DNA from 3 places in the Arthrobacter sp. Rue61a genome. Region 2 is predicted to be linked to each of the others. Evidence: riboswitches for the same ligand, from Rfam matches in the RefSeq annotation. Region 2 holds a riboswitch; each other region holds the start of a gene.

Evidence for each region. A riboswitch is a leader RNA that binds a small molecule or an ion and turns the genes downstream of it on or off. The one in region 2 is predicted to bind glycine.
Region 1: linked by a shared signal. The riboswitch ahead of cycA (D-serine/D-alanine/glycine transporter) and the one ahead of gcvP (aminomethyl-transferring glycine dehydrogenase) in region 2 are both predicted to bind glycine.
Region 3: linked by a shared signal. The riboswitch ahead of gcvP (aminomethyl-transferring glycine dehydrogenase) and the one ahead of gcvP (aminomethyl-transferring glycine dehydrogenase) in region 2 are both predicted to bind glycine.

The regions. Positions count from the first base shown of each region.
Region 1 is NC_018531.1:834,958-845,748, forward strand. It holds gene ARUE_RS04005 (prolyl oligopeptidase family serine peptidase) at 1-1,852, opposite strand, end outside; gene ARUE_RS04010 (FAD/NAD(P)-binding protein) at 1,913-3,850, shown strand; glycine riboswitch at 3,925-4,023, shown strand; gene cycA (D-serine/D-alanine/glycine transporter) at 4,175-5,641, shown strand; gene ARUE_RS04020 (ExeM/NucH family extracellular endonuclease) at 5,763-10,292, opposite strand; gene ARUE_RS04025 (VOC family protein) at 10,483-10,791, opposite strand, start outside.
Region 2 is NC_018531.1:996,601-1,007,391, reverse strand. It holds gene ARUE_RS04770 (peptidoglycan bridge formation glycyltransferase FemA/FemB family protein) at 1-229, opposite strand, end outside; gene ARUE_RS04765 (lipid II:glycine glycyltransferase FemX) at 341-1,429, opposite strand; gene ARUE_RS04760 (DNA/RNA non-specific endonuclease) at 1,537-2,358, opposite strand; gene ARUE_RS04755 (hypothetical protein) at 2,374-2,625, opposite strand; gene ARUE_RS04750 (L-serine ammonia-lyase) at 2,668-4,080, opposite strand; gene gcvH (glycine cleavage system protein GcvH) at 4,386-4,772, opposite strand; gene gcvT (glycine cleavage system aminomethyltransferase GcvT) at 4,898-6,031, opposite strand; gene gcvP (aminomethyl-transferring glycine dehydrogenase) at 6,046-8,892, opposite strand; glycine riboswitch at 9,071-9,168, opposite strand; gene ARUE_RS04730 (TetR/AcrR family transcriptional regulator) at 9,262-9,801, opposite strand; gene ARUE_RS04725 (MFS transporter) at 9,874-10,791, shown strand, end outside.
Region 3 is NC_018531.1:4,532,804-4,543,594, reverse strand. It holds gene speB (agmatinase) at 1-694, opposite strand, end outside; gene ARUE_RS20775 (PucR family transcriptional regulator) at 882-2,396, shown strand; glycine riboswitch at 2,472-2,570, shown strand; gene gcvP (aminomethyl-transferring glycine dehydrogenase) at 2,718-5,570, shown strand; gene gcvT (glycine cleavage system aminomethyltransferase GcvT) at 5,582-6,703, shown strand; gene gcvH (glycine cleavage system protein GcvH) at 6,726-7,109, shown strand; gene glyA (serine hydroxymethyltransferase) at 7,106-8,425, shown strand; gene ARUE_RS20750 (L-serine ammonia-lyase) at 8,728-10,140, shown strand; gene lipA (lipoyl synthase) at 10,187-10,791, shown strand, end outside.

The DNA of each region.
Region 1 (10,791 bases), 160 kb from region 2:
CCAGGAGGCCGCCGTTGGAACCACCTACGCAACCGAGTCGACGGCGGCTGGTGACGCCTCGCGAGATGAGGTCCTTCGCCACGGCCGCGAAGTCCTCGTACGCGCGGTGCCGGTTTTCCTGGAGGGCTGCACGGTGCCAGGAGGGACCGTATTCGCCGCCGCCGCGGATGTTGGCAACAACGTAGACGCCGCCGCGTGAGTGCGCGGCAGCACCGTCGTCGGAGGATGCGCCCAAGGTGCGGCGCTCCAGCCAGGCCCGACCCATGGTTCCGCTGTATGCCGGAGTCCGCGAAACCTCGAACCCGCCATATCCGGAGAGCTGAGTGGGGTTTTGCCCGTCCAGCACCAGGTCCTTGGAAGCGACCTGGAAGTAGGGGACCTTGGTCCCGTCGTCAGACACCGCGAAGTGCTGCTGGACCTCGTAGTCGGCTTCGTTGAAGAACGACGGCGACCGCTTGACTTCGGCGTGCTGGCTCGCCACGCCACTGGCCTCCGAACCACCACCCGCCGAAGCACCACCCGACGAAGCACCACCCGACGACGCAGCACCGAGCGTCCCCCGGGTCAATGTGGTGGGTGTCGTGAAGCCGGTGGCCACCAGCCAAAAGTCGTTGCCTTCAGGGCCAGCGTCTTCGTCATCCACGGCGTAGGCGTTGACGTCGTGCAGGGGCGGGCACGCGTCCAGGACGGTGGACGTCCAGCCGCCTTCGGAGTCGGGACGGGATGGGTCCAGCACCCGGATCTCGGAGGACACATCGCGCAGGAGGTTCAGCAGGAGGTAGTCCTTGGTCCAGCTCCACGACTGCAGCGACGTGTGGGCATCCGGCGTGAACAGGACCAGCAGTGAACGGGTCCCTGCCAGATAGGACTCGAAGTCCGCGGCCAGCAAGGACCCGGCAGGGTAGAGAACACCGGCAACATCCCAGTCCTTCTGCGGACGGAACAGCAGCCAATCCCGGTGGGCGCTGATGTTCACATCCGTGGGAACGTCGATGACCACCCAGGAGTCGTCGCGCAGCAGCGATGTACTGCGGTTGTAGAAGTCGATGTAGTCCACGGCGAAAGTCCGCTCGTAGCCAGGCGTGGAGTCGTGGGCCACCATGGCCAGCATGTGGTCCTCGGGGATTTCGAAGAGGCGCTCGGCGTCGGCAAGGGACTGGCCACGGCGGAGCTTCACGCCGGTCCGCGCATAGGACGAGGTAGTTGCTGGCAGGCCTTCGGCTGTGCTGGATACGAGCAAAGTGTCGGCGTCCAGCCAGCTGACGTTGCCCTTGGCGGTGGGCAGATCAAAGCCACCCTCCACGAAGGTGCGGGATTCGACGTCGAACTCGCGGTGGCGGTCAGCGTCGCCGCCGTCGGGAGATAGCGAAACCATGGCCAGGCGGTACTCGGAGCCGTCGGCTGGACGGAGGAAGCCAACGCCGTGGAAGACCCACTCGACGCCTTCAGCGGCGGCGAGGGCGTCGATGTCCAGCAGAACGTCCCACTCGGGTTCTTCGGTGAGGTAGCTTTCCCAGGTGGTGCGGCGCCAGAGGCCCTTGGGGTGTTCCTGGTCTTTCCAGAAGTTGTAGTAGAAATCGCCTCGTTTGGAGACCATGGCGATGCGATCGGTGGAGTCGAGGACCTCCAGGATGCCGGCCTCAACGGCCTCATATTCGGCGTCCTCCAAGAGTTCCTCGGTGCGGGCGTTCTGCTCGCGGACCCACGCCAGCTGCTCTTCGCCGTGGATGTCCTCGAGCCAGACGTTTTCGTCCGTGGGTTCGGGCGCGACGTCCGCTGCGTGGCGGGGGCCGGAGGCCGGCGCAGCGTCATTCTCGGGGAGTGGCGTCGGATCAGCTTCTGTGGTGGTCATCGCCCCATCCAAGCAACACTGTTCAACGGTAAGCAAGTCACGCAGAAGTTAGGCTTGAGCGTGGCTAAATCCCAAACCAACCGTGTTGCCCTGATTGGGGCCGGCCCTCGGGGCACCAGTGTCCTTGAGCGGTTGCTCGCGAATTGGGCTGCGGACAGCCCGCACGGCACCACGTTGCACATCGACGTCGTGGATCCTTATCCGGCCGGTTCGGGTCATGTGTGGCAGCCGGAGCAGTCACGACTGTTCCTCATGAACACCCAGTCGTTCTATCCCACGCTTATTCCGGAGGACCCCCAGCTCGCACCGCCGCTCGCGGGTGGTTCGTTCGATCAATGGCGTGAGGCCCGTCGTCGTGATGGCATGGGACTGAACGACGCCGAAAAGGCGGAGCTTTCCACCCTCGAATCGCACAACTTTCCCAGCCGCGCGATCTACGGGCGCTACCTTCGCCAGACTCTGGACGGATTGCTGGAACGGCTGCCCGACGGCGTCAAGGTCACCTTCCATGAGACGCTCGCCGTTGCTGCGCGCCCCGTAGCGGACGGGTTCGACGTCGAACTCGCCAGCGGTGCGACGCTCACCGTCGGTTCCGTGGTCCTCGCCCTGGGTCACATCGAGTCCCGGCTGAACCCTGAGCAGCGGTCCTTCAAGAGTGCCGCGGACGAACAGGGCCTGCTGTACTTCCCGCCTGCTCCGCCGGCTGACGTTGATTGGCAGGCTGTGCCGGACAATGAGCCCGTGCTGGTCCGCGGCATGGGCTTGAACTTCTTCGATGTCATGGGCCAGTTGACGGAGGCCCGCGGCGGCAAGTTCGTTGAGGCTGGTTCGCCCGGCGCGGGCATCCTCGAGTACCGGGCATCGGGCAGGGAGCCCCGGATCATTGCTGCGTCCCGCAGGGGCACCCCGTATCGTGCCAAGGCGGGGCTGGCGGGCTACTACCCCAGCAGCATCACCATGCGCTACCTGACGGAAGATGCCGTGGACCGGTTCCGTGCAGCGGGTATCCAGCCGGGCTTCGATCATGACCTTTGGCCTCTGCTTCACCGTGATGCACTCTGGGCCTACTATTCAACGCTTGCACGGTCCCAGCCCGCCGCGATCAAGGACCCCGCACAGTTCCTGGCTGACCTGGAGGACGCGCTCCAACCACATGCGCACACCACGGCGAACTGGGAAATAAAGGTGGGAGACGTGGTGGAAAAGCACGTTGTTACCTCCCGCCGGCTGAACCTGAGAGGGCTCGCGGCGCCGCTCGCAGGCCGTACCTTTGCTTCCCGGAGCGAGTTGGATGCCGCAATCACGGCCTACCTTGACGATGATGCCCGACGATCTGCACTCGGCGAGGCGGACCCCGTCAAGATGGCCATCGGCGCCCTCCACACCGGCCGGGCCATCCTCAAATCCGTCGTGGCGGATGGCGGAATCACCGATGAGTCCTGGCTGGCGGGTTTGCGCGGCTGGTTCGAGTCGTTCGTGGAAGGCCTCGCCAGCGGAGCGCCAGCCCTGCGATCGGAGCAGTTGGCCGCTTTGGCGCGTGCCGGCGTCGTAAGTTTCGTGGGACCGGATCCGAAGTTCAGTGTGGACCGGGGTGTTAAGCTGTTCCGGGCGGTTTCGCCGTGGGTTCACGACGGTCCGGTTGAAGCGCGGACGCTTATCGAGGCGATGTCGCCGGCAAACAGGGTGGGCATCAACCTCTCGCCGCTGCTGGAACAGCTCATGTCCGACGGGCTGGTCCGCACCAAGATCATGATGAGTGTTGAGGGCACGCCCATGCAGACCACCGGCCTGGACGTGGAACCCCATCCTTACAGGCCTCTGGCTGCCAACGGATCCATCACCAGGAACTTGTATGTCCTGGGCCTGCAATTGTCCGCTTCGCAGTGGGGGACGGCCATCGCTGCCGAGGCCAGGCCGCGCACCGGACCCGCCTACGCGAGCGGCCAGCGGACGCTCCGCGATGCTGATGAGATTGCGCGTAGCATTCTGGGCCGCTAGGGACGTGGGGTTGCACCTCTACCCGACCTTGGCTACTGTGTGAGCTGCATCACCCACTTGGGTGTGCGCGCTTTTGATCTGCGGCGGGAGAGTCCTGCCGGTACATCCCGTCAGGCGCCGTAGGAGCAAACCCTCCCCAGGAATCTCTCAGGCCCATGTACCGCCGCGGCGAGGCAACTCTGGAAAGCAGTCCGGTCACCGGGCTCACCGAAGGTGCAAGCCTTCCTGCCCTGCAGGAAGGCGGAAACTCTCAGGTCCACGTACAGAGCGGGGAGGAACCCGAATCAATGTGGCACCCCGTGCCGCCTGAACGATGGAGTTCCTTTGACGATTCAGCGCCCGCCTTCCACCGGCACAGATTCACCCCACCTCGAGCGACAACTCAGCAACCGCCACATCCAGCTCATCGCCATCGGCGGAGCCATTGGCACCGGCCTCTTCATGGGATCCGGCAAGACCATTTCCGCTGCCGGCCCATCCGTCATCTTCGTGTACATGATCATCGGCTTCATGCTGTTCTTCGTTATGCGCGCCATGGGCGAACTGCTGCTCAGCAACCTCAATTACAAATCCTTCAGCGACTTCGCCGCCGACCTCCTGGGACCGTGGGCCGGCTTCTTCACCGGCTGGACGTACTGGTTCTGCTGGGTGATCACCGGGATCGCGGACGTGATCGCAATCGCGGGGTATTCCCAGGAACTTTGGCCCTCCCTGCCCCTCTGGGTGCCGGGCCTGATCACCATCGGCATCCTCCTGCTCCTGAACCTCGCCACCGTGAAAGCCTTCGGTGAGACGGAGTTCTGGTTCGCCCTCATCAAGATCGTGGCCATTGCGGCGCTCATCATCGTTGGCCTATTCATGATTTTCAGCGGCTTCCAGTCCGACGCCGGACCGGCCAGCTTCACCAACCTGTGGAGCCACGGCGGCTTCTTCCCGAATGAATTCATGGGCTTCGTGGCCGGCTTCCAGATCGCCGTCTTCGCGTTCGTGGGCATCGAACTCGTGGGCACAACAGCTGCCGAGGCCAAGGACCCCGAGAAGAACCTCCCCAAAGCCATCAACTCCATCCCCATCCGCGTGCTGCTCTTTTATGTGGGCGCGCTGATCATCCTCATGTCCGTCACCCCGTGGACCCAGTTTGCTGCCGGACATAGCCCCTTCATCGCCATGTTCTCGCTCGCTGGTCTCGGCGCAGCGGCCACCATCGTCAACCTGGTGGTGCTGACCTCGGCCATGTCGTCGGCCAACTCTGGCATCTACTCCACGTCCCGCATGGTGTTCGGACTCGCGCAGGAAGGCGACGCACCCAAGGTTTTCGGCGCGCTGTCCGGACGCAAAGTGCCCCGCAACGCCCTGTTCCTGTCCTGCATCCTGCTGCTGTCCGGCGTCGTCCTCATGTATGCCGGCTCGGACATCGGCAAGGCGTTCGACATGGTCACTACGGTGTCCGCTGTGTGTTTCGTCTTCGTCTGGTCCATCATCCTGGCGAGCTACCTTGCCTTCCGGAAGCGCCGCCCGCACTTGCACGAGTCCTCGGCGTTCAAGATGCCCGGTGGAGTGGTGATGGTGTGGGTGGTGTTCGCGTTCTTCGCCTTCGTCCTCTGGGCTCTGACCACGCAACCGGACACGCTCACGGCCCTGTTGGCCACGCCCGTGTGGTTCATCATTCTGGGTGTCGCCTGGTTGATTCTCCGGCGCCGTCCCGCGCACTTGGCCCGTTACGAGGAGTTCAAGGCTGAGCTCCAGCGGGATGCAGAAAGGGACCGGGAACCGGAACCCGTGAACAAGTAACCGCGCAGGCCCAAAAGGCCGCAAACCAAAGGCAGGACCCCTCACGAAGAAGATCGTGAGGGGTCCTGCCTTGTACCGGCCTCGCGGGTACTGGCCTCTCGGCCCTGTGGCTCAGGGGCGGCTAGCCCCTCAGGCACCTCTGGTACTCCAACCAGGCAAAGCCGTACCGGATCCATCCCACGATGTCGTACCACTTGGACGGCTTGACGGGTGCGGTGCACTGCGGCGGGTTGGTGCCGCTTTCCGCTACGTTCACCAGCGTTTTCACCACGGTTCCGCTCTCGACGGCGGTCAGCACCAACGTGCCGGTGCCTGCAGCTGCCGCGGCGGGAACCTTGAGGTCCACCGTGGCGGTGCCCGCGGTCACCGGGACCGAACCGAGTGCCGATTCCGAGCCCTTGCCATCGACGAACACTGCATTCAGCGTTGCGTTGGCCGGGCTGCCGATGGAGGTGAGGTTCAGCTTGGAGATGGCCAGCGTAATGGACTCTCCGGCCTTGACCTCAGCCGCCGTGGAGTTGGCCACGGCAACGGAACGGCGTGCGAAGTCGGGCGAAACAGGGTTGTGCTCGCGCAGGTACTTGATCCACGCATCGCGGTCCACCAAGCCCGTGTCTTTGGTGTTGGTCCCTTCCTTGAAGACCCGGAAGTTGTCACCGCCGGTAGCCAGGAAGCTGAACGTCCCGATCCTGTACTGCTTGGCAGGATCGAGCACAGCACCGTTCACCCAGATGCCGGTGATGCGGTCACCTGCGGCGCGGGCGGCGTCGTAGGTGTAGCTGACGTTCTTGGACACGCCCAGCTGCTGGTAGGGGCGGCTGGGAATGGTGCCGTCGGCGTTGGTCTGCCACTGCTGCTCCAGGAGCGTCTTGAACTGAGCGCCGGTCAGCGACGTGGTCCAGAGATTGTTCACGAACGGCAGGACCGCGTTGGCCTCGGCGTAGGTGATGGTCCCGTCCGGTGCGTAGTACAGCTCATTACGCAGGCCTCCGGGGTTCACGACGCCGATCTCCGCCGCACCCAGTTCGGGAGCCTTGAGTGTATCCACCAGGGAGTCCGCCACCAGGTTGCCGAGCGTGGATTCGTTCGCGCGATCGTCCCGCTTGGGGGCGCCGCCGGCGGGATCCGGGGTGAAGGCCGTGGTGATATCAGCTGTCACCGCGCCTACCGGCTGGTTGCCGATCTCGGCAGCCTGGGCGAGGGCCTTGTCCACGATGGTTTTCACTGCCGCCACACGCGGGTAGGTGGCAACGAGGCTTTCAGCGGTCTCGGTAGTCCGGTCCACGATGGCGGCCTTGTAAGAGGTCACGGACTTGCTTGCGGTGTCCACTGTGAGGGTCACGCTGCCTACGTTCTCGCCGTAGTTGCCAGTCTGCACAATGGGGCGGGTCTTGCCGGTGGGCTGGCCGTTGGCGTCCAGGATCGGAGCGTCCCAGGCGTATTCCTTGTGCGTGTGTCCTGTGAAGATCGCGGCGACGTCGGGAGTGGTTTCGTTGACCAGCTTGGCGAACGGCCCGCCGGCTGCAACTTCCTGCTCCAACGTGGCGCCCTCGGGTGTTCCGGAAGCAGCGCCGTCGTGGTTTTCCACGATGATGAGGTCTGCCAGGTTGTCGGCCTTGATCTTCGCGGCAACCCGGTTGATGGCTTCCACAGGATCGCCGAACTCCAGATCCGCGATTCCGGCCGGGGTCACCAGGGACGGAACTTCCTGCGTGACAGTACCGATCACTGCTACCCGCATGCCGTTCATGTCCATCACCTTGTACTCCGGCAGGACCGGGGTGCTGGTGCCCTTCTGGTAGACGTTCGCGCCCAGGTAGGCGAACTTCGCGTTGGTACCTCCAGCTGTGACGCGGTCGCGCAGGTCCGCCCAACCGCCGTCGAACTCGTGGTTGCCTACAGCGGAAGCCTGCAATTCGAGCGCGTTCAAGACGTCGATGGTGGGTTGGTCCTTCGCCACCGAAGAAGCGAAGAGGGAAGCACCGATGTTGTCACCGGCCGAAATGAAGGCCGTAGCGCCGGGAGCAGCTGCAGCGCGGAGCTTTTCCACCGTTCCGGCGAACAGGACGGTGTTTGAGTCGATCCGCCCGTGGAAATCGTTGATACCCAGGAACTGCAGGTCGACGGTTGCCGGTTGGTCCGCAGTCAGGTTCAGGCCCACCACCACAGGATCGTGGTCACTGGCCCGGAACTCGTCCTGGGCATAGTAGTTGGTCACATTGTTGTTATACCTGCTGTACTCCAGCGCGACGGACTCCACGGAGTTGATGTTCCAGATGTCTGTTCCGGTCACCACCTTGTGGGCGGCAGGAGAAGCGAGGATGTGGTCCAGCGAGCCAACCATGCCTCCGAAGAGGTACGAGTGCTTGCCTGTACCCACCTCAAGGTCGGTGTAACCGGCGCCGGTGAGGACGTTGATGGGATCTTCCTTGGCGTAGGCGTTGAAGTCGCCGATCAGGAAGACCTTGTCCGTGCCCTTGGACGCCTGGAGGTCCTTGGAGAAGGCGAGCAGGGATTCAGCCTGCTTTGTGCGTGCGATGTTCGACGCGCCCTGGCCCTTGTCCGTGTCATCCGGGGTCGCGGCGGAGCCCTTGGACTTGAAGTGGTTCACGATCGCGATGAACTTTTTGTCATCGTCCCCGCCAACCGGCTTGAAGAGCTGCGCGAGGGGCTTGCGGGCACTTGCGAAGGCCACGGTGTCGTTGTGGATGATGGACTCGCCCACGGGCTCGGCCGCTGCCTTCTTGTAGATGAATGCTGTGCGGATCATGTCCTCGTCGCTCAGCGGGGGAGCGTTGGCGGGTGTGCGCACGTAGTCCCAAACACCGGGTGTCTTGACGTTGAGGGCATCCACCAGCTTGGACAAGGCGTCGTCGCGGTTCTTGCCGAACTGCGCCGAGTTCTCGATCTCTTCAAGGGATACGACGTCGGCGCCGGACTTGGTGATGGCGGCAACGATCTTGCTCTGCTGGCGCTCGAAGTTCTCCGCGTTGGCAGCACCGCGGGCGTTGCAGCCTTCCTTGACCGTGATCGGGTTGCCCTCGCGGTCGGTGTAGAAGACGCAGCCGGCCAGCTGGTCACCGGTGGTGGGGAAGTAGTTCAGCACGTTGAAGGAAGCCAGCTTGAGGTTGCCCCCCACGTCGGCGGGACCTTCGGGCCGGGAGGCGGTGAAGCTCGCCGGCTGGACAGAGTCAGCGTTGGCCGGGCTCAGCGCAGTCAGGGGCTGGAACTTCCAGGAGTTGTTGCCGTAGCCCAGGATGACGTCAGTCCGGAACTGCGCCGGGGAACCGACGCGGACAGGATCGGACGTGGTCAGGTAGGGCAATTGCTGGGCCTTGGTGGTGGCGTCCTTCAAGAAGTTGGTGGACGCACCGTCGTCGAGCTTGATCCCGCGCAGCGCGTTGTCCGCTACCACAGCGGCATACTCCGGCGAACCGTAGGTGGCTACCGCCGTCGGCTGTACCAAAGGCGATGTGCCGGCCGCGAGGCCGATCTCGCCGTACTGGTTCAGGGAGTAGTTGTCCGAGACCGTAAAGTCACCTTGCGGGGCCAGGAGCATGCCTTCCAGGCTTTCCCGGGCGGCCTCATTGGCTGGCAGCGTGAACGGCGTGGACTTAACCTCCGGCGCGGCTTCGGTCAGCTTCTTTAACCCCGCCGCCTCAACGGTCAGCTGGGTTTGGCTGGCGAATTCGCTGACCACACCGGTGAGCTGCACGTAGTCGCCCGGTTGGACCGTTGGCGCCGTCGACGGCGAATAGACGAACAAAGCGTCCGACGCCGTCCTGGCCGCCCCCGCGTTGTCCCCGCCACTTCCGGCGGTTTGGACGTAGTAGCCGTTGAAACCGCCGGTCGCATAGACAGCGGTGACCTTGCCGCTGGTTGTCACGGTGCTGCCAACAAACGGGCTGGCTGTACCGGTTCCTTGAATCTCGGCGATGGTCTTGACCCCGGGCTCGGGCTGGGGGTCAACGGGCGGGGTTCCGCTGCCGTTGGAGGCGGTGGGGGTGATGGTGGCGCTGAGGCTGAAATCCGCCGCGTTGGAGTCGGTGTCCGCACCATTGGTGCGGTTGAGGCTCTTAACGTCCGAGTTGACGGTGGGTGCGGTGGCAACGGCGGTCTCAAAGGTGTTGGAGGTGCCGTAGCCCAGGAGGTCAGCGATGGCTGCGTTGCCCGTCACCGACCCCGTCGGAAGGGGAGTGACGGCAGTGGCCTGCTTGGCCAGGATCAGCGTCCCGGTAGTTCCGCTGGGGTTCAGCGTGCCGGCTGCCTGGACATCGGCTTTGGGTAGTTCCGGCGCCGTGGACGTTCCGCTGTTGGTGGCGCCTTGGACCAGGAAATATCCCTTCGCGGGGATGCTGCCGGTCAGGGGCGTGATCCCCGTGGGCGCTGTGCTGGTAGTGGCAGACCGGTACTGCAGCGACCAGCCCGCCAGGCTGACCGGTGCGTCCGAGGAATTGTAAAGCTCCACGAACTTGTTCTTGAAGGCCGCACCGTTGCTGCCACCGCTGAGGTAGGCCTCGTTGATCACCACGGGCGATGCGCCGGCTGCGAGCTCATCAGCTGCAAAGGCCGGTACTGCCGTCAGCGGGGCGGTAATCAGCCCAGCCGACAGGACAGTGCCCGCCAAGGATTTCCAATGCATAAATTTCATCCGCTTGAACTTTCATCAGTGAGCCCTGTGGAGCTCCATGAATGGCGCCCACTGTCTTGTGAAGTGGGCGAGTGCCGGAAGTTACTCCCGGGTAAAGCTGCCTCGGACCTAGCTGAACACGAACGGATGAATGGAGGGTTGACCTGGGGTCAACAATGAGGGACCGTGCAACGGCCCAATAGCCCGACGACTAGGCGGTCTGGCCCAAGTCCTGGATCACCTTGAAAACGGCGCCGGTCGGGTCCGATAACGTGGCCAAGCGCCCGAAGGGTGTGTCCTCGGCGGGCTGCATAATGGTGGCACCGAGGGACGCGGCTCGCTCAGCAGTGGCGTCCGTGTCTTCCACCGCGAAATACACACTCCACATGGAGGGGACCTGCTCGGGCAGGAAACCGGAGGCATCCATGATGCCCGCCTTGGCGTCGTCACCGGCACCCAGGGTTGTGTATCGGAATTCCGGAGTGTCGCTCATGACCTCCGTGTCCCAGCCGAAGACCTT
Region 2 (10,791 bases):
TCAGGGGTCCCTTGGCGCAGTCGGCGGTTTTGTACCCCACACGGTTGGACGTGTACACGAGCTTTCCGGCCGCGATCAGGCTTCCGCCGCGCGTCACACCGAAGAGTTCAACCTCCTGGCCACGGGCACGCTGGAAGCGCGTGAGGTCCATGGACTGGATAAAGCTGCCTTGAGGGTGTCCCTTGGCGAACGTCTCGAAATCAGCGTCACTGAGAATCACGAATTCCATGTCGGTTCCAGCCTCAATCGGAGTCAAAGAAATTACCTCACCTAAAAGTAGATTTGCACCCGTTGGTGGCCGGGGCGGGCCTGAAGTTGGCGTGCTGGCTGCGAGTGGCCGTCAGTAGAACTGGCCACCGGTACGCATGGTTTCGAGTCGACGGAAGATGCGTTCTGCACCCTTGAGCCACAGCTTGTGGCGGACAGGCCCCAGGACGAGGTCATAGCAACCCACGAAGTCCGTGACCGTCTTGGTGAAGCTGGTCTTGAACAATCCCATGCCGTAGAGAGGGTGGGTCTTGTCCTTGATCCTCGCAGCAGGGGGCGTGCCACAGAAGTCGTACTCCACACACCCGAGTTCCTGCATGCGCTGGATCGCCGCCCACTGTGCCAGATGGGAGTCGCCATACTGCTTGCGGTTCTGGGTGGAGCCGCCGTCCTTGTACGTCGCTTTGGAGCCGTAATTGATGACGAAAGCACCAACACTGGGTGCGCCGTCCTCGTACACGAAGAAGAAATGCCCCTGGCCGCGGCTGCAGAATTCTTCCCAGAACCTGGAGTAGTACTCGTAGCTCCGCAGCGGCATGGCACCTTTAGCGTTTACGGTGTTCTGCATCAGGGCGTAGAGCTTGCGGTAGGTATCCTCGCCCGGCTCGGCCGGCAGGACCTCGCACCCCTCGCGCTCCGCCCTGCGGACCGCGTTGCGGGCACGCGAGGAAATGCTGCGGAGGACTTCATTTGCGGGTGCTGATATGTCCAGCAGCGCTGTGGAGTCGTTGGATTGGATATTTGGAGCTTTCACCAGACCCGCAGCCTTGAGCTGGGTAGTCGCCTCGGCGGACTCCACCACATCCGGCTCGATCTTGATGGTGAAGACGTTCATCTTCTTCTCACGGGCCAAGGCGGCTACTGCTTTCAGGGCGGGCTGGACGTCGCTGACATCTACGACGTCCGGTCCCTTGATCAGGTACCAGAGCCGCCCCATCACAGGGAACTTCTTCTCCAAGAGCAGGTTGTAGCTGGAGTAATCAGCGGTCTCCACCACAAGACGGCGGACCAGCCAGCCGTTGCCGTCCTTGACTGCCGCGTAGGCGTCCGACTGCAGCATGTTGCCGCCGTTCGGATTCGCTGTGACGTGCTTGTCCCAGTTATCGATTTCCTCGGCGGTGGCAAAGCGGGCGGTAAATTCTCGCAAGGTGGCCGTGTCCAATCTCAGGGTTTTGGTGCAGTGTTCAAAAGCGTAGTGCGCATGCGGACATGCAGCCCCAAGTCTATCGGGGTATGTGGATATCCCCCGATTCTGCTGGTTACAAGGGCTCAGAGCCTGATCTGTTCTGCCTTCTCCAGCCTGATCGCCCGCGGTTCAATGCCGGATTCCCGTTGACCCCTGACAAGGCGGTCAGCATTGATGAGTCTGCCGAGGCTGAGCCCGGTGAGGTCCGCGATCTGACCGATGGGTACTTGGAACGTCCGGAATGGTCCAAGCGGCGGTGGCTCACCTTCAAGGAGCCGTTGGCTGATGGCCTTCTTTAGCTCCACTTTCCCCAGCATCGGCGACTGATCCAGGACAAAGCCGACAGCGGCCAGCTTGGCATCGTTGGTCCATGCCGCGATCTTCCAGAACTTTCGAGGGATCTGAACTCCCCTATACACAGGATCGTCATCCCTGAACACAGGTCCCGTGAAGACGCTCAGTTTTGCTTCGTGGGCGTCTGCGTGACCCAGAACGTGATCTTCCAGCCCCACCCACAGCTCCTTGCCCTGATTGAAGTCATCAATCTGTGGTGCCGCGTTGGTATAGCTAAAGGTGTCCTGGTTGGCTTTCTTCGCCGTCGTTGCATCACCCCACACCGGATCCAAGCGGCGGACCAAGTGCCCGCGATCAAAGGCGTTGCCCTTGTACAGATCCTGGCCGGCCTGCTGCTCCCGGGGGATCCTGTCATCGAAATGCCACGAACCCTCGCGGGCCAGGGGTACCAGTTCCTTGCCGTTGATGTTCACACCCACAATCGCTGCGAGCTTCCGGGCAGCCCGGAAGCGAACAGAAAAGTGGGTGTAGTCCAAAAGTGTCGTAGTAGCCGACGGACTGGGCAGTTCAAGCCGTGTCCGCAAAAAGTCCCTGCTGTATCCCCCGGTCATGGATACAGCATTGCATCAGGGGCTGACAGTAATGCGGCGCCGAGCCCTTCGCTGCTCAAGAAGTGCCACCACGATGCCCGCCACTGGGCCGGCGACAGGGACTGCAAACGCCAATAGCGCCAACGCGAACCGAACTCCCGGCGAGAAGGACCCAGTGCGAAGTACCAGGATCAGGGCAGCCACAAACAGAAGCAGTGACACTGCCCCGGCCCCCGCTACCGCGGCCTCCCACGCCGTGGGAACAATGGGATTTAGTTGATCATTCATACGGTCCCCCCAGAGACGGTTGTGAAGTCACAGCCTACAGAATCAGCATTCGACGACGTTGACGGCGAGGCCGCCCATCGCTGTTTCCTTGTACTTGGAGGACATGTCCTTGCCCGTTTCACGCATGGTCACGATCACCTCATCCAAAGACACCCGGTGCGTCCCGTCCCCCCACAACGCCATCTTCGCGGCGTTGATCGCCTTCGCCGCCGCGATCGCGTTCCGCTCAATACACGGGATCTGCACCAAACCCCCGATCGGATCACACGTCAACCCCAGATTATGTTCCATCGCGATCTCCGCAGCGTTCTCCACCTGACCCGGCGAACCACCCATCACCTCAGCCAACCCCGCAGCAGCCATCGACGACGCCGAGCCCACCTCACCCTGGCACCCCACCTCAGCCCCCGAAATGGACGCCTGCTCCTTATACAACACACCCACCGCACCCGCGGCGAGCAGGAACTTCACCACCACATCGTCCTTATCGGCCTGGCTGGCCTTGTCCATGCCCGGCGCGTAATTCAACGCGTAATACAACACCGCCGGAATGATCCCCGCCGCACCATTGGTCGGCGCCGTCACCACCCGGCCACCCGAAGCGTTCTCCTCGTTCACCGCCAAGGCGATCAGGTTCACCCACTCCTGCCAATACTTCGGATCATTCCGGTCCTTGTCCTCCTTCAGCAGCCGCTCCAACCAGTCAGGAGACCGACGCCGGACCTTCAACCCCCCGGGCAGCACACCCTCACGCTTCAACGACGTTTCAACACACGCCTCCATCACGGACCAGATATGCAAAAGACCCTCCCGGATCTCCTCCTCACTCCGGGACGCACGCTCATTGATGAACATGATGTCGCTGATCCCCAACCCCTTGGACGAACACCGGCCCATCAACTCCGCCGCCGTCCTGAACGGCAACGGCAACTCCGCCTTCGTCTCCTCCAACTCGGCCCGGGCAGCGTCCTCCTCACCCTCACGGACAATGAACCCGCCACCCACCGAAAAGAACGTCGCCTCCCGCAGCACATTGCCCTGGGCATCAGACACCTGGAACTTCATCCCATTCGTATGCCGCGGCAACACCGTCAACGGATGCAACACCATATCCTCCACCGCATACGGCAGCTCCACACCGCCCCCGGACGCACCACCCAGATTCAGCACACCCGTCTCCGCGATCGTCGCCAGCCGCTCCTCCACCTCGTCAGGCAGGATCAACTCGGGGTGAAAGCCCTCCAAGCCCAGCAGCGTGGCCGTCATAGTGCCGTGCCCACGACCCGTCGCAGCCAACGAACCATACAGATCAACCCGCAGCGACGCCACCGAGCCCAGGACACCGGCGTCCTTGAGTTCGCCAGCGAACACCGCCCCAGCCCGCATCGGCCCCACAGTATGAGAACTCGACGGGCCAATACCCACAGAGAACAAATCAAAAACACCAACAGCCATGGCTGGGATCCCTTAACAAAGCTTGAAAACGGTCCGGCAGATGGTCCTGCCGGAGGGTCGCCCCCACTTGTGGCGGCAGACGACCGAAGCACGACGCCGGATGGCCCCCAAAGGCGGCAACCCGGCGTCGCAATTTTATTCAGTTCTACAATCCCACGCTACGCCACAGTGGGCCGGTGGTGGTGGCCCGTCGGGGACGACGTCCTCCGCGGGCTCGGTCGTCCAATACGGGGCTAAGCTGCCGAACATGCCGGGCGCACGGCACATCCCGCAGCCAACCCCCGAATCGGACTGGCGATGGGAAGTTAGGAGAGGTCTCCGCCGTTCTTGGAGGCGTACTCCTCGGCTGAGAGCAGGGGGCCGTCGGACTCAGCGGCGACCTTGAACAACCAACCGGCGCCGTAAGGATCGTTGTTGATCAGGGCGGGGTCGGATACAACGGCGTCGTTGATCTCGGTGACCTCACCGGTGACCGGCGAGTACAGGTCCGATACCGACTTGGTGGATTCAACCTCGCCACAGGTCTCGCCTGCAGTAACAGTCGAACCGACCTCGGGAAGGTCAACGTACACAATGTCACCCAGTGCGTCGGTGGCGACCTCGGAGATACCAACGGACACTGAGTTCCCGTCCCCGCGAGAAACCCACTCGTGCTCGTCGGAGTACTGAAGTTCGGGCGCTACTTTGGGCATTCTGATTCCTTACTATGGTTGGTCAAAAACTATGGCTGGGATGGTGGGGCACCGAATTCCTCGGCGGGCGCACATGCGACCGAGCATGCAGAGGAGGTCGGACCCGCCGGCCGAAGGCGACTGACTCAGCGAACCCGCTTGTAGAACGGCAGTGCGACGACTTCGAACGGCTCACTCTTACCGCGCAGGTCGATGTCCAGTGCGGTACCAAGCTCTGAGTGTTCGACGTCGACATACGCCAACGCTACCGGGTAGCCGAGCGTGGGGCTGGGCTGACCGGAGGTGACTTCGCCAACCACGGCGCCGTCTTTGAGGACCGGGTAGTGGCCGCGACCGGCCCTGCGGCCCAGGCCTTTGAGGCCAACGAGCTTGCGTCCGCTGGTGGAGCCGGCACCGTCAGCTTTGAGGGCAGCGAGTGCGTCCTTGCCGACGAAGTCACCTTCCTTGGACAGTGCCACTACGGGTCCGAGTCCTGCCGCGAAGGGGTTGCCTTCACGGGAGAGTTCGTTGCCGTAGAGGGGCATCCCGGCTTCGAGACGCAGGGAGTCGCGTGAAGCCAGGCCGGCGGGGGTCAGTTCGCCTTCTTCAGCGGCGCCGGCGATGGCCTGCCAGAGGGCTGCAGCGGAGTCGTTGGCTACGAAGATCTCGAAGCCGTCTTCCCCGGTGTAACCGGTGCGGGCGAGCAGCAAGTCTTGCGTGCCGCCGTCGAACGTGAACGGTACTTCGACCGCCGCGTAGTACTTGAGTTCGGTGACCAGCGCATGCTGCTCGACGGGCACCAAGCGGAGGAGGATCGCTTCGGCGAGGGGACCCTGCACCGCGATCAGCGAGGTTTCAGCGGATGCGTCCTGGACCTCGACGTCGAACCCGGCCGCCCGCTCCAGTAACGCCGTGGCCACAACCTTCGCGTTGCCCGCGTTCGGGACCACCAGGAACTTCTCGGAGCCGCGGCGGTAGGTGATGAGGTCATCGATGATGCCGCCGTCTTCCTGGCAGATCAGCGAGTACTTTGCTTTACCGTCGGCCATGGCGGAGATCTTGCCCACCAAGGCGTAGTCGAGGAACGCGGCTGCCTCGGGACCGGTGACCCAGACTTCACCCATGTGGGAGAGGTCGAACAGGCCGGCGGACTTGCGGACTGCGTGGTGCTCGGCCAACTCGGACGAGTACTTGAGCGGCATCTGCCAGCCGCCGAAGTCGGTGAAGGACGCGCCGAGCTTCTTGTGCTCTTCGTAGAGAGCTGTGTAGTTCTCAGTCATTTTGTGGGACCGTCCTAGTTCTCGAAGTCTTCGATCGGCGGGCAGGAGCAGACCAGGTTGCGGTCTCCGGCTGCGCCGTCAATGCGGCCAACGGGCGGGAAGTACTTGTCCTGCTTGAGGTGGTGGACCGGGAAGGCGGCCTGCTCGCGCGGGTACGCACGGTCCCAGTCAGAACTTACGACGGCGGCGGCTGTGTGCGGCGCGCGGCGAAGCGGGGAATCCTGCACGGAGAAGTCACCGGCAGCAACCTGGTCGATTTCCTTGCGGATGGTGATCATGGCTTCGATGAAGCGGTCGATCTCCACGAGGTCTTCCGATTCGGTGGGCTCCACCATGAGCGTGCCCGCCACCGGGAAGGCCAGGGTAGGCGCGTGGAAGCCGAAGTCGATGAGGCGCTTGGCAACGTCCTCAGCGGTGACCCCGGTCTTTGCCGTCAGTTCACGCAGGTCCAGGATGCACTCGTGGGCCACGAGTCCGCCTTCGCCGGTGTACAGGACCGGGAAGTGGTCGTTGAGGCGGGATGCGATGTAGTTCGCGGCAAGCAGCGCGGACTTGGTTGCCTCGGTGAGTCCCTGGCCGCCCATGAGCTTCACGTAAGCCCAGGAGATTGGAAGGACACCGGCGGAACCGAAACGGGAAGCCGAAATCGGGACGTCGTTGCCTTCGGTCCAGGAGGCTGCATCGCCGGGCATGAACGGTGCGAGGTGTGCCTTTGCAGCTACGGGGCCAACGCCGGGTCCGCCGCCGCCGTGGGGGATGCAGAAGGTCTTGTGCAGGTTCAGGTGGGACACGTCGCCGCCGAACTTGCCCGGCTGGGCCAAGCCAACCAGTGCGTTGAGGTTGGCGCCGTCGATGTACACCTGGCCGCCGGCCTCGTGGATGGCGTCGCAGACTTCCCGGACGTCGGCGTCGTACACACCGTGCGTGGACGGGTAGGTGATCATGATGGCCGAGAGGGCGTCCCGGTTAGCTTCGATCTTGTTCTTGAGGTCAACGTGATCGATGGTGCCATCGGGTGCCGTGGCAACCACAACCACCTTCATGCCGGCCAGGACTGCCGACGCTGCGTTGGTGCCGTGGGCTGAGGCGGGGATGAGGCAGACGTTGCGCTGTTCGTCGCCACGGGACAGGTGATAGCCGCGGATGGCCAGCAGTCCGGCGAGCTCACCTTGGGAACCGGCGTTCGGCTGGATGGAGACTTGGTCGTAGCCGGTGATTTCGGTCAGCTGTGCTTCGAGGTCGGTGATGAGTTCACGCCAGCCCTCAGTCTGGGAATCCGGAGCGAACGGGTGGATGGAGGCGAACTCCGGCCAGGAGATGGCTTCCATCTCGGCTGTGGCGTTCAGCTTCATGGTGCACGATCCCAGCGGGATCATGGTGCGATCCAGCGCGAGGTCGCGGTCCGAGAGCTTGCGGATGTAGCGCAGGAGCTGGGTTTCGGAGCGGTGCGTGTTGAACACGGGGTGCTGCATGAAGTCGCTCGTACGCTCAACGGAACCTTCAAGCGCAAAGCCTTCAGCGGCTTCAGTGACCGAAGCGCCGAAGACATCAAGGAGACCGCCGACAATTTCAGATGTAGTGGTCTCATCGACGGAAATTCCCAGAGTGTCAGCGTCGATGCCGCGCAGGTTGATGCCCTTGGCCTCCGCTGCGGCGATGATCTCGGCAGCCTTACCGGGGACGCGGACGGTGATGGTGTCGAAGAAGGAACCGTGAAGGACCTCGACGCCGGCAGCCTTCAGGGACGCTGCAAGGGTACGGGCGTGACCGTGAGCGGTTTCGGCGATCGCCTTCAAGCCCTCGGGGCCGTGGTAGACGGCATACATTGAGGCCACGATGGCGAGCAGCGCTTGCGCGGTACAGATGTTGGACGTGGCCTTCTCGCGGCGGATGTGCTGCTCGCGGGTCTGCAGCGCCAAGCGGTAGGCGGGGACACCGGCGTCGTCCTTGGAAACGCCCACCAGACGGCCGGGCATGGAACGCTCCAGGCCCTTTTGGACGGCCATGTACGCGGCGTGCGGGCCGCCGAAGAAGAGCGGAACGCCCAGGCGCTGTGCGGAACCAACGGCGATGTCGGCGCCCTGCTCACCTGGAGGGGTGATGAGGGTCAGTGAGAGGAGGTCGGCAGCGACGGTCACCAGCGCGCCGCGTTCCTTGGCGTCAGCGATCACGGCGGAGTGGTCGAACACGCGGCCGGACACGCCGGGCTGCTGGAGGACGACGCCGTTGATGGCACCTTCCGGGAGGCCAAGGGAAAGGTCAGCGACCTCAACCTCGAAGCCGAGCGCTTCGGCGCGGCCCTTGACGATGGCGATGGTCTGCGGGAGGCAGTCTGCGTCGAGGACGGTCTTGCCATCCTGAACGGCCTTGTTCTTGTTGGCGCGGCGCATCATGAGGACGGCCTCGGCCACAGCCGTTGCTTCGTCCAGGAGGGAGGCGTTGGCGATCGGCAGGCCCACCAGGTCCTGGACCATGGTCTGGAAATTGAGCAGCGCTTCGAGGCGGCCCTGCGAGATTTCCGGCTGGTAGGGGGTGTAGGCGGTGTACCAGGCTGGGGACTCGAGGATGTTGCGGCGGATCACCGGGGGCGTCACGGTGTCGTAGTAGCCCTGGCCGATCATCTGAACGGCGGTCTTGTTCTTGGAAGCGAGCTTGCGCAGCTCAGCCAGAACTTCAACTTCACTCAGTGCGTCCTGAAGGGTGAGGGCGACATCCTGGCGGATGTCGTTCGGGACGGCGGTGTCGACCAGCGAATCGACGGTGTCGTAGCCGACGGACTTGAGCATGGTCTCAATGTCGGCCTGGCGGCGGGCGCCGATATGCCGATCGACGAAGGTGGTGGAGGCAGAACTAACCGTCACGAAGGAACTCCATTACTTGGGCAGCGTTTGGGTACGCCACAGCGGCTGGGTTCCTCCCCGCTCTGTATTGGACCTGAGAGTTTCCGCGCGTTGCGTGAACAACCATCGCTTGCACCGTCGGTGAGCACAGCACTTTCACCCTGAGGTGGGTTCCGTGCCTGCTGCTTTCCAGAGTTGCCTCGCCGCGGCGGTGCGTGGGCCTGAGAGATTCCTGGGGAGGGTTTGCTCCTACGGCGCCTGCATCACTTGCTTGCAGGACTCTCCCGCCGCAGATCAAAGGCATGTTCAGTTGTGTGTGGGCACCGCGTTGGGCACGCCACAAGGGTTAATTGTCCTACGTCCGGGGCGCTGCAGCAAATGGATGAATCGCTACTTCCGTAGCCGTTCGAGGACTCCCAGCAGGATTTCAACGTCGGCCTCCCGCCCGGCGTTTCCGCCCTCCTGCCCGCCTTCAAAAATCGCATTGAAATAGAGGCCGTCGCCCATGTAACTCACAGCTTTGGCAACCTCGGGTCCAACATCCTCCGCCAGCACGTCCAGCCACCGTTGCTGGATAGCAGCAAACCTGCGGCGGGTTTCCTCGTGAGCCACCTCAGCCAGCCTGGTAGCGGCGACGAAGGCCCGATCCATGGGCGTATCTGCCCAGAGCGAGGACCTGATGAAGTAGGCAGCCGAACCATCCGGTGCTGCCTTCATCAGTTCGGTATCTTCATCGGCGAGCAGGTCCAGGCGCTCCAAAAGGGCCGTGGTCAGCGCTTCCTTATTGGGAAAGTGGTACAGCAGCCCACCTTTGGACACCCCTGCGCGCTTGGCAACCGCATCGAGAGTGGCAGCCCGCTCCCCTACCTCAATAAGGAGGGCTTCGTAGGCATCCAGGACGGCATCCCGGGCAACTGGTTTTCGTGGCATAGGTACATCATTCCCTAAAGGCTTGGGGGGTTCCATTTGAAACTGTACCGTCTGGACGGTACAGTAAGTGACATGTACTCGCCGTCCTCAACCCAAGCACCCCGTTCCGCTCGTCCCGTTAAGGGCCAGGCAGCACCGTGGCGCGATTGGACGGCTCTGGCGCTCCTGATGTTCCCGGTACTGCTGGTGGCCGTCGACAACACCGCGCTCACCTTTGCCCTGCCCGAGATTGCCCGATCCCTGGAGGTTGGCGGCGTCCAACTTCTCTGGATCGTGGACGCCTATCCCCTGGTCCTGGCCGCGTTGTTGGTGTCCATGGGCAACTTGGGCGACAGGATCGGACGACGCCGGTTGCTGCTGATCGGCAGCACAGGCTTCGCTGCGGTGTCGGCTGCTACGGCATTCGCACCGACCGCGGAATGGCTGATTGCCGGACGCGCCGGCCTTGGCGTCTTCGGCGCCATGCTGATGCCCTCCACGCTCTCCCTGATCCGGAACATCTTTACCGACCCGAACCGTCGCCGGCTAGCGATCGCTGTCTGGGCTGCCGGCTTCTCCGGCGGTGCCGCCCTCGGTCCGATCTTCGGCGGTTGGCTGGTTGAACACTTCTGGTGGGGTGCCGTCTTCCTTGTGGCAGCTTTCCTGCTCCTCCCGCTCCTGGCTTTCGGCCGGGTCCTGATTCCCGAGTCCAGGGACGCCAATCCCGGCCGTGTTGACGTGCCCAGCATCTTCCTGTCCGTAGTCACCATGGCGCCGTTCGTTTACGGCATCAAGGAATTCGCGGTTCACGGTTTTGGGGCGTCCGCAGCTGCTTTCATGGGCCTCGGCGTGGTGATGGGCATTCTTTTCGTCCGTCGTCAGCAGCGGATCGAGAACCCCATGTTGGACGTTGCCTTGTTCAAGAACAAGGTGTTCAGCACGGCAATCGTGGCGAATGTCCTGTCCCTGTTCTCCATGACGGGCTTCATCTACTTCTTCGCCCAGCACTTG
Region 3 (10,791 bases), 1.2 Mb from region 2:
GAATGGCCGCCGGGACCCCAATAACGTCCAGGTCCGAGCAACGGATGATCTGGAAGCCGAATTCGTGGTCGCGGAGGAAGTCGTTGCGGTCATAGACCGGGCCGCGGATACCCACGTGCATGGACTTGTCCTCCACAAGGAGGCCTTCCTCGAACGCCCGACGGAAGATGGTTCCATGCGTGATGGGCTGGTCGAAGTAGGTGTCCCACGTGTCCAGGTGGGCGTCGAAATGCAGCAGTGCCACCGGACCATGAACCTTGTTCAGCGCTCGCAGCATGGGCAGGGCGATGGTGTGGTCGCCGCCGATCGAGATGAGCCGCTTGTCCTCGCTGAGCCCGTTGCCTCCGCTGATCAGGGGCAACGCCTGCTCCTCGATCTCGCGGACTGCCCTAGTGATGTCGTAGGGGGTGCAGGCAATATCGCCGGCGTCCACCACTTGGGCTTCGTATACCGGTTCAACGTCGAGCTCCGGGTGATAGCCCGGGCGGAGGAGCCGGGAGGCCTCGCGGACTGCGGCAGGGCCGAAACGGGCGCCCGGCCGGAAGGAGGTTCCGCCGTCGAACGGTACTCCTACGATCGCGATGTCGTAGTCCGGGACGCGGTCAATTTGGGGGAGACGGGCGAAGGTACCGAGTCCTGCATACCGGGGAACTTTGGTTGCGTCGACAGGGCCGATGGGCTGATGCGTTGCCATTGAAGAATCCTTGGGGTGAGGGGTGCTCGCCGTTGAGCGGGAAGTAAGTAATTCCATTCTTGGTGACGCCGATCACTCCGAAAAGCGCTACATTGACTACAAATGGTCGAGGCGTTTAGACGAATGTCTAAGAGGTGCCTGAAATGGCGCCAACCCCTCATCGAACGCAAGGAAAACAGGACCCCGCATGGCAATCACCGTGGCTGAACTCGTGGCCGAGCCTCAACTCGGGCTCACGCTCCTGGCAGGATCGGCGGGCCGGGACAACCGCATCACCTGGGCCCACACCTCGGATCTGCCCAGACTGTGGGAATGGGTGACAGGCGGCGAGCTCATGATGACCAACGGCCTGTCCATCCCGCCAGACGCGCAAGGTCAGGTGGCGCTCGCAGAGGCCTTGGTGGACAGCGGTGCCAGCGCCTTGGCGATCGGTGAGAAGATGCACGCGCCGCCCCTCACCGCGGAATTCCTGGCGGCGTGCGAGCGGCTGCCGTTGCCACTGGTCAACATCCCGTATCCGCTGCCGTTCATCGCAATCGCCCGGTCGGTTGCCGAGTCCTCACTGCTCGAAGAATCGCGCCGACTGCGGCAGACGGCCCGCGTCTACGATCTGCTCCGCACCGCCGGAGCTTCCGAGGACCATTGGCAGAGCCTGGTCCAGCGGCTGGCCACTGAGCTCGACGCAAACCTGTTCGTGGTGGACCGACGCTGCCTCCATCCCTGGCATCCGGACGGGCAAACGCTGCCAGAGTTCCTTGCCGAGGAATGGGCTCCGCTGTCCGGGCAGGTGTCCCTCGCCGGAAAGAACTTCCAGTGGCACCGCATCCGGGGCCGTCACGTGCTCACCATGGACATTCCCACGCATGCCAATGCGCTCCTGGTGGTGCTGCCCAACAGCGAACCGCACCCGGACGCCGTCGTACTCCTTCACGCCGCAACCGTGCTGGGACTGCAGCTTTCGCGCATCGTTTTGTCGCTGGAAGGCCGCCACCGGCTGGCCGGCGAGTTCCTCCTGCAGGCAATGGACGGACGCTTGGGCGCGGCCGAAATGGAGAGCCGGCTGGCAGCTTTCGAGGTTTCGCCCCAGGATTTCCTGCTCGCCTCGATGTCGGCGGGCGGCGGAGACAGACAAGCGGACGACGGCGACAGGCTGGCCAATGTGCACATCGAACTGTGGAGGCACGGGGTTGCGTCGGCGTCGTTGAAGCGGAACAACAGGCTCCATGTGGTGGTCCCGGCCGACGTCCCTGACCACGTCCTGGCGCACTGTGCCGGGGCGGATGCTGCGATCGGGATCAGCGCGCCGGCGGCCGTTGCCAACATCCAACGCGCACTGCAGGAATCCCTCTGGGCGCTTGGCTCCGCCCGTGCCAACAAGCTGGCACTGGCCCGCTATGCGGAGGGGCCGTCATGGCTGGGGCTGACGGGTTTCGAGGAAGGAACGGCGCTGGTTCGGCGGCTTTTAGGCCCGATTTTCGACTACGAGCAGAGCCAGGAGGGCGATCTCCTCGTCACGCTCAGGACGTATCTGGACTCGCAACGGTCCTGGCAAAAGACCGCAACGGCGTTGTTCGCGCACCGGCAAACCATCATCTACCGGATACGGAAAATCGGCGAGCTGACGGGGCTGGATATGGGTGAAACGTCCACAGTTGCCCAGCTCTGGTTCGCGCTGCAAATCCATGAGGCGATGCATCAGTAACTTCACCTTGCTTGCGCTTTTTCAAAACAACCAGCTATGGTGTGAAGCGTGTCACTCACGGTGACGCAACGCTTTTGATCTGCGGCGGGAGAGCCCTGCCGGTACATCCAGTCAGGCGCCGTAGGAGCAAATCCTCCCCAGGAATCTCTCAGGCCCATGTACCGCCGCGGTTAGGCAACTCTGGAAAGCAGTCCGGGTAACCGGGCTCACCGACGGTGCAAGCAGGCAACCATTCCTGCGGAATCTCTCAGGTCCAATACAGAGCGGGGAGGAACCCACATCATCGAGCGCTCACTGGGCGCCTGAATCATGGAGTTCCTCTTGACTGTTCAATCAACCCCCACCGCCTTCGCGGACCGGCACATCGGCGCCCGTCGCCAAGCCGATGTTGACACCATGCTCAAGGCCATTGGCTACGACTCTGTCGACGGCCTGGTAGACGTCGCGGTCCCCGATTCGATCCGCCAGGACACTGCCCTGAAGTTGGAGGACGCCCTCACCGAGGTCCAGGTCCTGACCGAGCTACGGAAGCTCGCTTCCAAGAACAAGACCGCTGTGCAGATGATCGGCCAGGGCTACTACGACACCGTCACGCCCCCGGTCATTCGCCGCAACATCCTTGAAGCTCCGGCCTGGTACACGGCTTACACCCCGTACCAGCCGGAAATTTCCCAGGGCCGCCTCGAAGCGCTGCTCAATTTCCAGACCATGGTGCAGGACCTCACCGGCCTGCCCGTTGCGAACGCTTCCCTGCTGGACGAAGCCACCGCCGTGGCCGAGGCCGTGTTGCTCATGCGCAGGGCCAACAAGAACCAGACTGCCAAGGACGGTAAGACTGTCCTGGACTCCGACCTCCTCCCGCAGACCATCGCGATCGTGAAGGGTCGCGCTGAGGCGTTGGGCTTCGAGGTGGAGATCGCTGACCTTTCGGCGGGCCTTCCCGACGGCGACATCAATGGCATCGTGCTCCAGCAGCCGGGCGTTTCGGGCCGAGTCTTCGATCACTCCGTCGTGATCGCCGACGCCAAGGAACGCGGTGCGCTGGTCACCGTCGCGGCTGACCTTTTGGCGCTCACCCTCATCACGCCCCCGGGTGAACAAGGTGCGGACATCGCCGTCGGAACCGCGCAGCGCTTCGGCGTGCCCCTGTTCTTCGGCGGCCCGCACGCGGCCTACATGGCGGTCCGCGAAGGCATGGAGCGCACACTTCCCGGCCGTATCGTGGGCGTTTCCAAGGACAACGCAGGCGTCCCCGGGTACCGTCTGGCCCTCCAGACCCGCGAGCAGCACATCCGCCGCGAAAAGGCGACGTCCAACATCTGTACAGCGCAGGCCTTGCTGGCCATTGTCGCCTCGATGTACGCCGTCTACCACGGTCCGGAAGGCCTGAAGGCGATCGCCGAAACCGTTCACGGCCATGCCCGCACCCTTGCCACAGCGCTGAAGAAAGCTGGCCGGGAACTTACGTCCGAGTCCTTCTTCGACACCCTCACAGTGCGCGTCCCCGGCAAGGCTGACAAAGTCATCGGCGCCGCCGAGGCACGCGGCATCAACCTGCGATTCATCGACGCCGACACCGTTGGGGTGAGCATTGATGAAACCACGACGCCGGAGGTCCTCTCCGCGGTGGCCGTCGCCTTTGGAGCCGGTCCGGTAGGGGACGCAGCAGGGTTCGAACTGCCCGCAGACGTGGTCCGAAGCAGCGACTTCCTGCAGCACCCGGTGTTCAACACGCACCGTTCCGAGACGCAGCTGTTGCGCTATATCCGCAGGCTGTCCGACCGGGACCTCGCACTGGACCGCACCATGATTCCGCTGGGTTCGTGCACCATGAAGCTCAACGCGACTGCTGAGATGGAAGCGATTTCCTGGCCTGAGTTCGCGTCGATCCACCCGTTCGCTCCGGACCACCAGACAGCGGGTTGGCGGGAACTGATCGAAGACCTGGAAGCCGACCTCACCGAGATCACGGGCTACGACCAGGTCTCCATCCAGCCGAACGCCGGTTCCCAGGGAGAGCTGGCCGGCCTGCTGGCCATCCGTGGATACCACCTGTCCCGTGGTGACCAGCAGCGCACTGTCTGCTTGATCCCCGCGTCGGCCCACGGTACCAACGCCGCGTCCGCGGTCTTGGCCGGGATGAAGGTTGTGGTGGTGGCCACGGCTGCCGACGGCACCATCGATCACGCAGACCTGACCGCCAAAATCGAAGCCAACAAAGACGTCCTGTCCTGCATCATGATCACCTACCCCTCCACGCACGGCGTTTACGACGCCGACGTCCGCGAAGTCTGTGACGCGATCCATGCAGCCGGCGGCCAGGTGTACGTTGACGGTGCGAACCTGAACGCGCTGGTTGGCCTGGCCCAGCCGGGCAAGTTCGGCGGTGACGTATCGCACCTGAACCTGCACAAGACTTTCTGCATCCCGCACGGCGGCGGTGGACCGGGCGTTGGCCCTGTTGCTGCGAAGGCACACTTGGCTCCGTTCATGCCGGGCGATGCGAACAAAGCAGCGCACGAGGAAGGGCATGGCGTAGCCATCTCGGCCTCACGTTACGGTTCCGCCGGCGTCCTGCCGATTTCCTGGGCCTACGTGAAACTCATGGGCGGCCAAGGCCTCACCGACGCCACGAAGTCCGCGCTGCTCGCAGCCAACTACGTTGCCTCCCGCCTGGACGAGCACTTCCCCGTCCTGTACACGGGCGAGGGCGGACTTGTTGCCCACGAGTGCATCCTGGATCTGCGTGAACTGACCACCCGCACCGGAGTTACCGCTGAAGACGTGGCCAAGCGCCTCATCGACTTCGGATTCCACGCCCCCACGCTCGCGTTCCCGGTTGCGGGCACGCTCATGGTGGAACCGACCGAGTCCGAGGACCTTGCCGAGATCGACCGCTTCATCGAAGCCATGATCACCATCCGCGCCGAGATCGAGCAGGTGGCCAGCGGTGATTTCACTCTTGAGAAATCGCCGCTGCGCAACGCGCCGCACACAGCTGCCGCCGTCGTAAATTCCGGCTGGGACCGCGACTACCCGCGCGAGCAGGCAGCGTTCCCCGTCCACCACTTGAAGCAGGACAAGTACTTCCCGCCAGTTGGACGCATCGATGGAGCTGCCGGTGACCGCAACCTGGTGTGCTCCTGCCCTCCGCTCGAAGACTTCGAAAACTAAGGACTCCCGACATGTCTGAGAACTACACCGCTCTCTACGAGCAGCACAAAAAGGCCGGCGCTTCCTTCACGGACTTCGGCGGCTGGCAGATGCCGCTGAAGTACGAGTCCGAACTCGCCGAGCACCATGCCGTCCGTAACGCGGCGGGCCTGTTCGATCTCTCCCACATGGGCGAGGTCTGGGTCAGCGGCCCCGACGCTGCGGCCTTCCTGGACTACGCCCTGGTGGGCAAGCTGTCAGCGATCGCTGTAGGCAAGGCCAAGTATTCGCTGATCTGCAACGCCGACGGCGGCATCATCGACGACCTCATCTCCTACCGACGGGCTGAAGACAAGTACCTGGTAGTCCCCAATGCGGGCAACGCCAAGGTGGTCTCCGCGGCGCTGCTGAAGCGCGCGGCCGGTTTTGACGTCGTCGTCGAGGATGTCTCTGCCGAGACGTCACTCATCGCCGTGCAGGGCCCGACCGCTGAAGCCATCCTGCTGCAACTGGTCCCTGCGGAACAGCACGAGTTGGTCACCGAACTGAAGTACTACGCCGCGGTTGAGGTATCCATCAACGGGGAGGACCTGTTGCTCGCCCGCACCGGCTACACCGGGGAAGACGGCTTCGAGATCTACGTCCCGAACGTCGACGCCGCAGGCCTCTGGGAAGCGCTGCTGGAAGCCGGTGAAGGCCACGGACTCATCCCCGCAGGTCTCGCCGCCCGCGATTCGCTCCGCCTTGAAGCCGGCATGCCGCTCTACGGCAACGAGCTCTCCCAGCACGTCAATGCCTACGCAGCAGGCCTGGGCCCGGTAGTTTCCCTGGCCAAGGAAAGCGACTTTGTGGGCAGGGAGGCACTCACCGCCATCAAGGCTGCCGGTGTGGGGTCCACCCTTGGGCAGAAGCTCGTGGGCCTCAAGGGCACGCGCCGCCGTGCCGCGCGCGCCCACTACTCGGTGCTCAAGGACGGCTCCCTGATCGGCGAAGTCACCTCCGGCCAGCCAAGCCCGACGCTCGGTTACCCGGTAGCGATGGCCTACGTCGACGTCGAGCATTCAGAGCCGGGAACGATCGTTGAGGTCGACCTCCGAGGCAAAGCCGAACCATTCGAAGTTGTCGCCCTGCCGTTCTACAAGCGCCAAAAGTAGTCACGAGAAGTTAGGAATTGAAATGAGCAAGGTAGTTGCTGAATTGAAATACTCGGCCGAGCACGAGTGGGTTGCCTCTGATGGGGGCGGGCCTGTCGGGATCGGGATCTCTGCTGTAGCCGCTGACGCCCTGGGCGACATTGTGTACGTGGACCTCCCCGAGGTTGGTTCCACAGTGACCGCAGGCGAGACCTGTGGCGAGGTTGAATCCACCAAGTCGGTATCGGACCTGTACTCGCCCGTGACGGGGGAGGTGACCGAGATCAACGACGCCGTTGTCAGCGATCCGGCACTCATCAACAACGATCCCTACGGTGCCGGCTGGCTTTTCAAGGTTGCCGCCACGGAAGAAGGGCCGCTCATGTCGGCCGAAGAATACGCTGCAACGAACGGTGGAGAACTGTGAACCCGGTATCTGTGACTGAGTACCAGCAAGTTGTGTCGGCGTCGCTGGACGCCCAGCTATCAGAGCTGGATCCTGAGATCGCCGCAAAGATCGACGACGAACTCGGTCGCCAGCGCGACGGGCTGGAAATGATCGCCTCCGAGAACCACACGGCCGTTGCCGTGATGCAGGCCCAAGGTTCGGTGCTGACCAACAAATACGCCGAGGGTTACCCGGGCAAGCGCTACTACGGCGGCTGCGAACACGTCGATGTCATTGAGCAGCTGGCGATCGACCGCATCAAGGCACTGTTCGGCGCCGAATTCGCGAACGTCCAGCCGCACTCCGGTGCCCAGGCCAACGCTTCCGTGATGCACGCCCTGATCAAGCCGGGTGACACCATCATGGGGCTGAACTTGGCCCACGGCGGCCACCTGACCCACGGCATGCGCATCAACTTCTCCGGCAAGCTCTACAACGTGGTCCCCTACGGCGTTCGCGAGGACACCCACACCGTGGACATGGCCGAGGTTGAGCGCCTGGCGCAAGAGCACAAACCGGCGCTCATCGTCGCCGGCTGGTCCGCTTACGCGCGGCAGCTGGACTTCGCTGAGTTCCGCCGGATCGCCGACTCCGTGGGCGCGTACCTGATGGTGGACATGGCACACTTTGCCGGCCTTGTGGCCGCGGGCCTGCACCCCTCGCCGGTCCCGCACGCGCACGTCACCACGTCCACCACGCACAAGACCCTCGCGGGCCCCCGCGGCGGCATCATCCTCTCCAACGACGCCGATATCGCCAAGAAGATCAACTCGGCCGTGTTCCCGGGCCAGCAAGGCGGACCGCTGGAACACGTCATCGCAGGCAAGGCTGTTGCGTTCAAAATTGCCGCCTCGGAGGAATTCCGGGAGCGACAGGAACGCGTCCTCGCCGGTGCACGGATTCTCGCCGAACGCTTGGTGCAGCCCGACGTCGCCGCCAAGGGCATCAACGTAGTCTCCGGCGGAACCGACGTGCACCTGGTCCTCGTCGACCTCCGCAACTGCGAACTCGACGGCCAGCAAGCCGAAGATCGCCTCGCCGCAATCGACATCACCGTCAACCGCAACGCCGTCCCCTTCGACCCCCGCCCGCCCATGGTCACCTCCGGCCTGCGCATCGGCACCCCGGCGCTGGCAACGCGCGGCTTCGGGGAAGCGGCCTTCCGCGAGGTAGCGGACATCATCGCCGAAGTGTTGATCGCCGACGCCGACGCGGACCTTACCGGGTTGCGTCACCGTGTTGAGGCACTCGCTAAGGCGCACCCGTTGTACCCGGGGGTCGCGAACCTCGGCTAGCCGTTCGGTTTTGCAGGCCGTTTCGTGGGCTCGCTGCAAAACATGCCGTGCGCACGGCATGTTTTGCAGCGGGACCCCGTTTACGGAACGGCCCCAACGGCCGTTGGTGCGACCGGCCGTGGTGCACACGATGCACATTTGATCTCCCGGGTGAGGCGTTCGCTGGGAACGAATGCCTCACGTAAACACCGGGTTTGGAAGCTGCACTCGGCTTCCACAGGGGCTGGGCCTGCCTTGGCTCGGGATTTGGCCCGGCCCCACATTCTTGTTTGTTTCACTCTTCCCTGAAAGGGATCCCAGCCATGGCTGTTGGTGTTTTTGATCTGTTCTCTGTGGGTATTGGCCCGTCGAGTTCTCATACTGTGGGGCCGATGCGGGCTGGGGCGGTGTTCGCTGGCGAACTCAAGGACGCCGGTGTCCTGGGTTCCGTGGCGTCGCTGCGGGTTGATCTGTATGGTTCGTTGGCTGCGACGGGTCGTGGGCACGGCACCATGACGGCCACGCTGCTGGGCTTGGAGGGCTTTCACCCCGAGTTGATCCTGCCTGACGAGGTGGAGGAGCGGCTGGCGACGATCGCGGAGACGGGTGTGCTGAATCTGGCCGGTGCGTCCGGGGACGGTGTGGAGCTGCCGTATGCGGTGGAGGACATGGTGTTGCATCCGTTGACGGTGTTGCCGCGGCATACGAATGGGATGAAGTTCCAGGTGTCTGATGCCCAGGGCAATGTGCTGCGGGAGGCGACGTTCTTTTCGGTGGGTGGCGGGTTCATTGTCCGTGAGGGTGAGGAGGACGCTGCCCGGGCCGAGTTGGAGGAGACGAAGGCGGAGTTGCCGTTGCCGTTCAGGACGGCGGCGGAGTTGATGGGCCGGTGTTCGTCCAAGGGGTTGGGGATCAGCGACATCATGTTCATCAATGAGCGTGCGTCCCGGAGTGAGGAGGAGATCCGGGAGGGTCTTTTGCATATCTGGTCCGTGATGGAGGCGTGTGTTGAAACGTCGTTGAAGCGTGAGGGTGTGCTGCCCGGGGGGTTGAAGGTCCGGCGTCGGTCTCCTGACTGGTTGGAGCGGCTGCTGAAGGAGGACAAGGACCGGAATGATCCGAAGTATTGGCAGGAGTGGGTGAACCTGATCGCCTTGGCGGTGAACGAGGAGAACGCTTCGGGTGGCCGGGTGGTGACGGCGCCGACCAATGGTGCGGCGGGGATCATTCCGGCGGTGTTGTATTACGCGTTGAATTACGCGCCGGGCATGGACAAGGCCAGCCAGGCCGATAAGGACGATGTGGTGGTGAAGTTCCTGCTCGCCGCGGGTGCGGTGGGTGTGTTGTATAAGGAGCAGGCGTCCATTTCGGGGGCTGAGGTGGGGTGCCAGGGTGAGGTGGGCTCGGCGTCGTCGATGGCTGCTGCGGGGTTGGCTGAGGTGATGGGTGGTTCGCCGGGGCAGGTGGAGAACGCTGCGGAGATCGCGATGGAACATAATCTGGGGTTGACGTGTGATCCGATCGGGGGTTTGGTGCAGATCCCGTGTATTGAGCGGAACGCGATCGCGGCGGCGAAGGCGATCAACGCCGCGAAGATGGCGTTGTGGGGGGACGGGACGCACCGGGTGTCTTTGGATGAGGTGATCGTGACCATGCGTGAAACGGGCAAGGACATGTCCTCCAAGTACAAGGAAACCGCGATGGGCGGCCTTGCCGTCAACGTCGTCGAATGCTGATCGCGGGCGCTCCTGCGAAAATGGAATACCAACAAGGAAGAAACTCATGACACTCGCACCTGAAGGCCGTAAGTTGCTGCGCGTTGAGCAGCGTAACTCGGCGGTCCCGGTTGAACGTAAGCCCGAGTGGATCAAGGCCAAGGTCCAGATGGGGCCGGAGTTCGTCCAGCTCAAGAACCTGGTGAAGAAGGAAGGCCTGCACACGGTGTGTGAAGAGGCCGGCTGCCCGAACATTTTTGAGTGCTGGGAAGACAAGGAAGCGACGTTCCTGATCGGCGGGTCCGAGTGCACCCGGCGCTGTGATTTCTGCCAGATCGATACCGGCAAACCGTCCCCGGTGGACATGTTCGAACCCACCAAGGTGGCCCGCAGCGTGCAGGCGATGCAGTTGCGCTACGCGACGGTGACCGGGGTGGCCCGTGATGACCTGGCCGATGAGGGTGTGTGGTTGTACGCCGAAACGGTCCGGAAGATCCATGAGTTGAACCCGGGCACGGGGGTGGAGTTGCTGATCCCTGATTTCTCCGGCAAGCCCGAGCACATCGCGGCGATCTGTGATTCCAAGCCCGAGGTGTTTGCGCACAACGTGGAGACCGTGCCGAGGATTTTCAAGCGCATCCGTCCGGCGTTCCGGTATGAGCGGTCCCTGGA